2 regions of the Desulfosporosinus paludis genome follow, and region 1 is predicted to be linked to the other one. Evidence: riboswitches for the same ligand, from Rfam matches in the RefSeq annotation. Region 1 holds a riboswitch; the other holds the start of a gene.
What was found. Region 1 has a riboswitch for FMN ahead of ribD (bifunctional diaminohydroxyphosphoribosylaminopyrimidine deaminase/5-amino-6-(5-phosphoribosylamino)uracil reductase RibD). Riboswitches for the same ligand answer to the same signal wherever they lie in the genome.

Region 1 (4,284 bases):
TTGGATTGGCTATCCCAACGTAAGGTATGCCTAAGACTTCTTTAGAGATACGTTTCACAATGCGGCTGCCTGTCTGAAGTGCTTCTTCTGTGGCCGTATTCTGGGGTATAAGATCTCCGGTCATTAGCTTTAAATTGAGTTGTGGTCCAGGATAAGCAGCCAGTACCTTTTCTGTATCTAATAACGTGATAGCTGTTTCTGCATCAAAGAGGTCCTGCAATTCACCGGCAATTTCTAAGTAAGAATCAAGTTTCAAATTTAATGACCTCCTGATTGTTGTTAAATCAATTGAATAATTTTAATATTTACTGACATTCTAGTATGGTTTAGCATTAAAATCAACCTCTTGAAACAAGTGGATCTTGTACAAATTCATTTTCCTTCTCTCAAAGCACATGATAGAATAGTTATTATTATTCAAACGAAGGTTAAGTGAAGGAGCATAAAATGTTAACGGGTAAAAGAATTAAAATTCGCCCTCTTGAAGAAGATGATATTGACATGTTATTTCAATGGTCCAATGATGAGGAAGTTAATTATTGGTCTAGTGGGGCTTGGCCGTTGAATTCCCTTCAAACGAAAGAACAATTAATCGAAAAGTTTCTGGACAGTCCACCGGATAGTTATCGATACGCTATTTTAAATGAGAACGATTCATTGATTGGAACAATTGGGTTTAGAGAAATCAATGTTCCTAGCCGTTCAGCGACCCTTTTTATCGTCATAGGAAATAAACCATACTGGGGTCAGGGGTATGGGACTGATGCCACTATTACCTTTGTACGCTTTCTTTTTACCCAATGGAACTTTCATAGAATTTCACTAGACACTTGGGATGAAAACCTTCGAGCTATCAGAGCTTATGAAAAAGTTGGTTTTAAAATTGAAGGCCGTCAGCGAGAGGCTCGTTTTGTTTTAGGAAATTATCATGATGCTGTACTCATGGGGTTATTACGTGATGAGTTTCTCACTCTACACGGGAAATTATAGGTTGCTAAATCTAACGGCCTGGAGTAAACTATAATCAATTTAATAAGATAGTATCCTCTGGGGTTGGGTGAAATTCCCTATCGGCGGTAAAGCCCGCGAGCCTTCTGGCAGATCCGGTTAGATTCCGGGGCCGACAGTAAAGTCTGGATGAGAAGAGGAATAGATAAAAGATGTGTTTTGGCACGCTTTTTTAGCTATGACTTTGGCTCAACACTCGAGGATAAGCGAGTGTTTTTTATTTTGCCTAATCGAGTTTTTCCGATTTTTTTGGGGGACACTAGATATCGAAGTAAGAAAGGATTCTTATGAACGAAGAAACTTCTCTAAAATTAGACGACGAAAAATTTATGCGCAAAGCTCTGGAACTAGCGAGTCAAGCTATGGGAAGAACCAGCCCTAATCCTATCGTAGGGTGTGTTATCGTCAAGAACAGCCAAATTGTTGGCGAGGGATATCACCAGAAAGCAGGTACGCCTCACGCTGAAGTCCACGCACTGGAAAAAGCTCAGGATCGAGCCCTCGGCGCAACGGCCTACGTTACCTTGGAACCCTGCTCACACTTTGGTAGAACCCCGCCTTGCGCAGATGCCCTGATACGCGCTGGAATTAAGCGAGTTGTTGTCGCTATGAAAGATCCTAATCCCTTAGTGGCGGGCCGCGGCATAGATCGATTGCGTGAAGCTGGAATTCAAGTCGACGTTGGAGTATTATGCCATGAGGCTGCTACATTGAATGAAGCATTTTGCAAAGCAATTACAACAAACTTGCCCTTCGTGGTATATAAGACGGCCATGACCCTGGATGGAAAGATTGCCACCGAAACTGGAGATTCCCGCTGGGTAAGCAATGAAGAGTCACGCCGATACGTCCAACAATTGCGCGATCATTACGACGTGATTCTCGTAGGAAGCGAAACTGTTCTTAGCGATAATCCTGCACTTACCTGCCGTTTACCTAATGGACGAGATCCGGTTCGCCTCATTGTTGACGGGGAATTGCGTCTGCCTGAAAGCTCTCACGTCCTAACATCCTCCACCTCTAGCCCTTGCATCATTGCCACAACCAACGCAGCCCCAACCGACAAGCTTAAGCGCCTAAAAGATCTTAAGCATGTTGAAATCTGGCAGTATGATGCGCCACGGCATGTTCCGCTTAAGAAAATGCTGCAAGACCTGGTTCAGCGGGGATGGATAAGCGTTTTGCTGGAAGGCGGAGGTCGACTAGCTGGTGCTCTTATCCAGGAACATTGTGTTGATAAATTAGACTGTTTCATTGCGCCCAAGTTAGTCGGAGGGAATGGTCCCTCTCCGCTCAGTGGATTGCATATCCGATGGATGAGTGAAGCTATTGAGCTTTCTGATCTTCATGTCGATATGAACTTGGGGGATATTCATGTAACGGGATATCTAAGACGTGATTAAATCGGTTCACTGACGAAGATGCCTTAAAGGGGGATTCAAGTGTTTACCGGAATTGTGGAAGAACTGGGTATTGTCCGCACTCTTCGCCTTTTACCAGACTCAGGGAAGCTCACTCTTCAAGGAAAAAAAGTCCTTGAGGGTACGCAATTGGGTGATAGCATAGCTGTTAATGGAGTATGTCTGACAGTTATCGATCAAACTGGCGATGAATTTACAGTAGATGTTATGGCAGAAACTCTGGCCAAAACAAATCTTGGTAATTTAAAAAGCGGTAACTACGTTAATTTAGAACGGGCATTACAACTTCAGACTCGTCTTGGAGGACATTTAGTAAGCGGGCATGTTGACGGTGTTGGGCGTATACGCAGGATAACCCCTTGGGGTATTGCTCAAGTTTTCGAAATCAGTGCACTATCTACTCTTCTTTCCTTTATTCTGCCCAAGGGTTCTATTGCTATTGACGGGATTTCTCTAACCGTTATTGATGTTGAAGAGGATTACTTTACAGTCTCTCTGATTCCTCACACGTTCGAGGAAACTACGTTAGGATTAAAAAAAGTGGGGTCAAGTGTTAATTTAGAAACAGATCTCATTGGAAAATACGTTGCCCGATTTATGGGACATAAAGTTTCAACTCAAGATTCTAAAGAAGACCTTTCCTTAGCTTTTCTAACCGAACACGGTTTTGTTTAGAAATAAATAAATTTGTCGAACACCAAATTTCAAAGGAGTGAATGATCATGTCATTTAATACAATTGAAGAAGCCATCGAAGATATCCGTCAAGGTAAAATGATCGTCATGGTGGATGACGAAGACCGGGAGAACGAAGGGGATTTAGTCATGGCCGCTGAAATGGCGACCCCTGAGTCCATCAATTTTATGGCCACTTATGGCCGAGGGCTTATTTGCGTGCCCATGACTAAAGAGCGAATTCAAGCCTTACAACTCGAACCGATGGTTACTCAGAATACAGACCCTCACGGAACCGCTTTTACAGTTAGCGTGGATTCTTCCGATAGTTCGACGGGGATTTCTGCGTTTGAACGCGCCCAAACTGTAAAAGTTCTTATGGACCCTAACAGCGTACCTAACGATTTGCACCGCCCTGGGCATATCTTTCCACTTCAAGCTCGGGAAGGCGGAGTATTAGTTCGAGCTGGCCACACTGAGGGAGCCGTAGATTTGGCGAGACTTGCCGGATTGAAACCGGCTGGGGTCATTTGTGAGATCATGAATGAAAATGGAACCATGGCACGTGTACCGGATTTACAGCTTTTTGTCCAAAAACACAATCTGAAAATCGTGACTCTTAAAGATCTTATCGCCTATCGCCGTCAGTCGGAAAAGCTCATTGAAAGAGGAGAAACTATCCATCTTCCAACAGATTTTGGCGACTTCCGAGCCGTCGGCTACCTCAGTATTACTGATCAAAAAGAGCACCTAGCTTTAGTAAAAGGCACTGTGAATGACGGAGAACCCGTACTAGTACGGGTGCACTCGGAGTGTCTCACAGGAGATGTTTTCCATTCCCGTCGCTGTGATTGCGGCGACCAGCTTGTAGCAGCCTTAGAAGAAATTGAACATGAGGGGCGCGGAGTTTTGCTTTACATGAGACAAGAAGGCCGCGGAATCGGCCTTTTAAACAAGCTTAGGGCTTACAAACTCCAAGAAGAAGGAAAAGACACCGTTGAGGCAAATCTGGCTTTAGGGTTTCCGGAAGACCTTCGAGATTACGGTGTCGGCGCTCAAATTTTAGCCGACCTCGGCATTTCCAAAGTTCGTTTAATGACTAATAATCCACGCAAAATTGTAGGACTTGAAGGATATGGCTTAAATGTAGTCGAACGAGTTCCTGTAGAAATCCCCTCGAA
Region 2 (4,284 bases), 1.9 Mb from region 1:
CGAAAACTCGTTTTCTGAGAGCGAAACTAATTTCCAATTGAACCCCTTTGCCCATACGTCCACGATTACAAATATTCGTCGTTCGTATGCCAAGATATCTTTGCTCACTTTGTTTAACGCTAAATCCCTGCAGTTGGAGAGCAGTACTTAACTCCAGGCCAAATGTTGAATCCAGTCCGCCAATCATGAGGAATTCCTCACTGGAATCCTTGAGTCCGTGAATGGCCAAAACAATGCAAGCCTCCTCCAGACCACGCAGCAGGGTGGGCTCATCAAAATGATGACTGGTGATGTGGCGTTTTCGGTTACCTACACCATCCTTCAAACCCTCAAAAGAGTACCAAGCAAACTCTTCGCCTGCAATCCATTTGGCAATTTCAGTCGTATAAGGCTCAATCCCCCCGCCATGCGGAGCGATGATTAAAACCGGCCGCCAATCTCCACTGATACTTATACTATAATCCTGTCCTTCTTGTTCATGTGATTGTAACTCTTTAAAATTCAAGTAGCAATCAGGCATTATTCTCCTCCAGCGTAATATCGCTCAACAAGGCTATCACCATATCTTCTTAAAAATGGGTTGTAACCTACATGTTACAACCCATCAAAACTATTTCTGCAATACTTCTTAACTATATCAGTCATTCAGAACCAACACATCGGACCAATAAGGCAATTCTATACGCATAAATTAGCTTACTTTTGTCGTTTCTCTTGCTTGGCGGTAGCTAATGATATCCTCAACCGTAAGTACAGGCATATCATGCTTTTCTGCAAAGGCTACTATTTCCGGCAGCCGTGCCATAGTGCCGTCAGAATTTGTTAATTCACACAATACACCATAAGGCTTTAAACCGGCCAAGCGCATTAAATCAACATTTGCCTCTGTATGTCCTGGACGTTCCAGCACTCCTAAGGGCTTAGCTCTTAGGGGAAATATGTGCCCCGGCCGACGAAGATCTTCGGGGAAGCTCCTTCAGCAATCGCCGCTTTTACAGTTGTAACACGGTCAGCAGCTGACACGCCTGTTGTAACACCTCTTGCAGCTTCAATCGAGACCGTAAAAGGGGTCTGATAACTACTCGTGTTGTTAACCACCATCATGGGTAACCCCAGGGCTGAGACTTTTTCCTCCGGCAAGCACAAACAGACAATGCCGCTGCATTCCCGAATAAGCATAGCCATTTGGTCGTTGGTCAAGGTTTCAGCAGCAAAGAAAATATCTCCTTCGTTTTCTCTTTGTTCATCATCCGTGACTAAAACTCCCCGACCATTACGCAGCGCGACAAGCGCGCTTTCCACTCTCTCCATCGGATTCCCAAATCGTGCAAGTAAATTCTGATTCATAATAGTATGCCCCCTAAAAATTAGTTGACTTACTTGAATCAGGGCAATGAGACAGACAGCCCTTTAATTATTAAGGATTCCCCAGATTCACTTGGGGTTAGTCGCTAATTCTGTTGCTGACTGCCTTATCCTCTCTTATCCGGACTGTACCGTCGGCACTGGCCTTGCACCAGTTCTGCTGACCTCTTCAAACAACGAAGAGCGCTCGCGGGCTCCCTAGATCCACTAGGATACCGCCGGTGGGGACTCTCACCCCGCCCTGAGAATAAGTCACTTACGTTTAAGTATACTCCCGCGTTACAGTTTGTCTAGCTTCATTTGACTGATTTTTGAAACTAATCCTTGGGAGGAGCCTTCATATCCAAATGCCTGATAACGTCAAACAACGTGTTAAGTTCAATGATTTCTAGGTTTTTAAACCTTGCGGGATCTCGCACGGTGTTTTTCGCTACATAGACGCGCTTAAATCCCATTCGGTCGATTTCCCTCACCCTCAACTCGATGGAGGGTACTTTCTTAAGTTCTCCAGTCAATCCCACGTCAGCCACAAACACAATATCATTAGGAATCGCTTTATCTTTCACAGAAGAAACAATGCACATAATAATCGCTAAATTAACGGACTGTTCTTTAAGCTGCAGCCCGCCTGTCGTTTTAATCACCACATTTTTATCGTAAAGGCTGATTTTCCCCCGCTGTTCCAGGATCGAAATAAGAGTATTCAATTGGTCACGCCTCAAGCATTCCGCAATCCTTGACGGATAGGGTGTAAATGATTTCGAGACAAGACTCTCAACTTCTACAATAATAGGACGTGACCCCTCTTTTATCACGGCCAAGGCACTGCCGGAAACCGCTTGCCCCTCTCCCCTTTGAGTCATGAAGAACTCTGACGGATTATCTATGGATAACATTCCTTGTTCTGTCATAGAGAAAAAACCAATTTCTCCTGTGCTGCCAAATCGGTTCTTCGAACACCAAGCACCCCGCAATTCTTCGCCATTTTCTCCATTTAAAATCAAGACTGCATCTACCAGATGCTCTAAAGCCCGCAGTCCAGCTATCTCATCTTCTTTCGTCATCTGCCCTACCATAATCACAGCCCGGGGACGACTGCTGTTCTTAGCAACTTTCAGGAGTTCATTTGCACACCCCATTGTCTGAATAGGAGAACCAGGACGGGAATGATGCTCTTCCAAAGTGAAGGTTTGGATGCTGTCTATAATCATTAAATCCGGGTCCAGTTCATTAACCGTTTGTAGAACATGGTCCATGCTCGTATCCGAGTAGATCCAAATGTTACTATGATTCCCGCTTAAAATCCTGTCCGCTCTGTTCTTGATTTGGGTATCGCTCTCCTCCGCAGAAGCATAGAGAACCTTATAGCCCTGAGAGGCCACATCATCAGCCACTTGCAAAAGTAAGGTTGACTTTCCCGCTCCAGGCCTTGCTGTCAGAATAATCATGGAATCTTTAACGATGCCTCCACCCAGAACTCGATTAAACTCAAGGATTTTCGTTACAATTCGGTCACTATTGCCGGATAAAACCTCAGATAATCTCTTAGCTGAAGTCGCCCGTTTCGCGGTAGATGCTTCAGATACAGGTTGATGAATAAGTTCCTCGAAGGTATTCCATTCTTCACAATTTGGGCATTTTCCCATCCACTTTGGACTCTCGCTGCCACAATTTGAACATCGATAGATGATCTTAACTTTCATACCAAACCTCATTTCTCATGATCGGATCTAGCCAGGATACCCTCTGGCCCACCAGCTGCAGATTAAATCACTTCATAGATTATTTAGATTTAAGAGCTTTTTGAAGACGTAGTTTCTCTGCTCTTAAACGTCATATCTATATCTATTATAAAGCATTTTATAGACATAAGGATTTCTTTTGAGGGCCGAACTGGCGAGGCCTAAACTATAGTAATTATCTCAAATATTCTTAAGAAAGAAGCAAAAGCAAAATGAGGCTGTAAGCAATCCTTACAACCTCATTTGTTTTGAGAATGTGTTAAACTCCTATTTTCCGTTTGAGCAGCATTCTATCAACACTGCCGTCCCTTAGCTCTTAGAGAACGTTATCTTGCCATTTTCTTCTTGAGCACGGATTTTATCTCCCGCTTTAAACTCTCCTTCGAGGATCTTTTCAGACAGTGCATCTTCGATCAGACGTTGGATTGCCCGACGCAATGGCCGAGCACCAAAGGTAGGATCATTTCCTTCTTTAGCAATGAGCTCGATGGCACTAGGATCGACTTGTAACTCAAGACCGTGCTCCATCAAACGTTTGTTCATTTGGAACGTGAGAATTTCAGTGATTTTTGCCAGATGCTCTTTTTGCAGTGAATGGAAGACCACAAGTTCATCGATACGATTTAGAAATTCCGGACGGAAGGTTCGTTTTAATTCTTCCATGACCTGACCACGCATATTTTTGTATTCTGTTTTCTCATCTTTTTGGGCAGCAAAACCCATGGCTTCTTTCCGTAAGAACGAAGAACCGACATTGGAGGTCATGATAATGACAGTATTTCGGAAATCAACGGTTCTTCCTTTGGTATCCGTGAGCCGCCCGTCCTCAAGCACTTGAAGTAAGATATTAAACACCTCAGGATGCGCTTTTTCGATTTCATCTAATAAGACAACACTATAGGGTTTTCTTCTGACTGCTTCCGTAAGCTGCCCACCTTCATCATGTCCGATATAACCCGGAGGGGCTCCTACCAGTCGAGAGACGGCGTGCTTCTCCATGTATTCCGACATATCAATGCGAATCAGGGCTTTTTCGTCCCCAAACATAGCCTCGGCTAAAGATCGGCCGAGTTCGGTTTTTCCTACGCCGGTAGGTCCGAGGAAAACAAAAGAACCTATTGGACGCTTTGGATCTTTTAAGCCTGCCCGTGCGCGGCGAACAGCCCGTGCAACAGCG

Region 2: linked by a shared signal. The riboswitch ahead of ribB (3,4-dihydroxy-2-butanone-4-phosphate synthase) and the one ahead of ribD (bifunctional diaminohydroxyphosphoribosylaminopyrimidine deaminase/5-amino-6-(5-phosphoribosylamino)uracil reductase RibD) in region 1 are both predicted to bind FMN.

Annotation. Positions count from the first base shown of each region.
Region 1 covers NZ_CP144211.1:4,712,438-4,716,721, reverse strand. Annotated here, with positions in the region: gene VZF35_RS23470 (methyl-accepting chemotaxis protein) at 1-256, opposite strand, end outside; gene VZF35_RS23465 (GNAT family N-acetyltransferase) at 448-990, shown strand; FMN riboswitch at 1,040-1,153, shown strand; gene ribD (bifunctional diaminohydroxyphosphoribosylaminopyrimidine deaminase/5-amino-6-(5-phosphoribosylamino)uracil reductase RibD) at 1,296-2,411, shown strand; gene ribE (riboflavin synthase) at 2,451-3,104, shown strand; gene VZF35_RS23450 (bifunctional 3,4-dihydroxy-2-butanone-4-phosphate synthase/GTP cyclohydrolase II) at 3,146-4,284, shown strand, end outside.
Region 2 covers NZ_CP144211.1:2,780,382-2,784,665, forward strand. Annotated here, with positions in the region: gene VZF35_RS13945 (poly-gamma-glutamate hydrolase family protein) at 1-520, opposite strand, end outside; partial or broken gene ribB (3,4-dihydroxy-2-butanone-4-phosphate synthase) at 692-1,347, opposite strand; FMN riboswitch at 1,471-1,618, opposite strand; gene radA (DNA repair protein RadA) at 1,683-3,068, opposite strand; gene VZF35_RS13960 (ATP-dependent Clp protease ATP-binding subunit) at 3,417-4,284, opposite strand, start outside.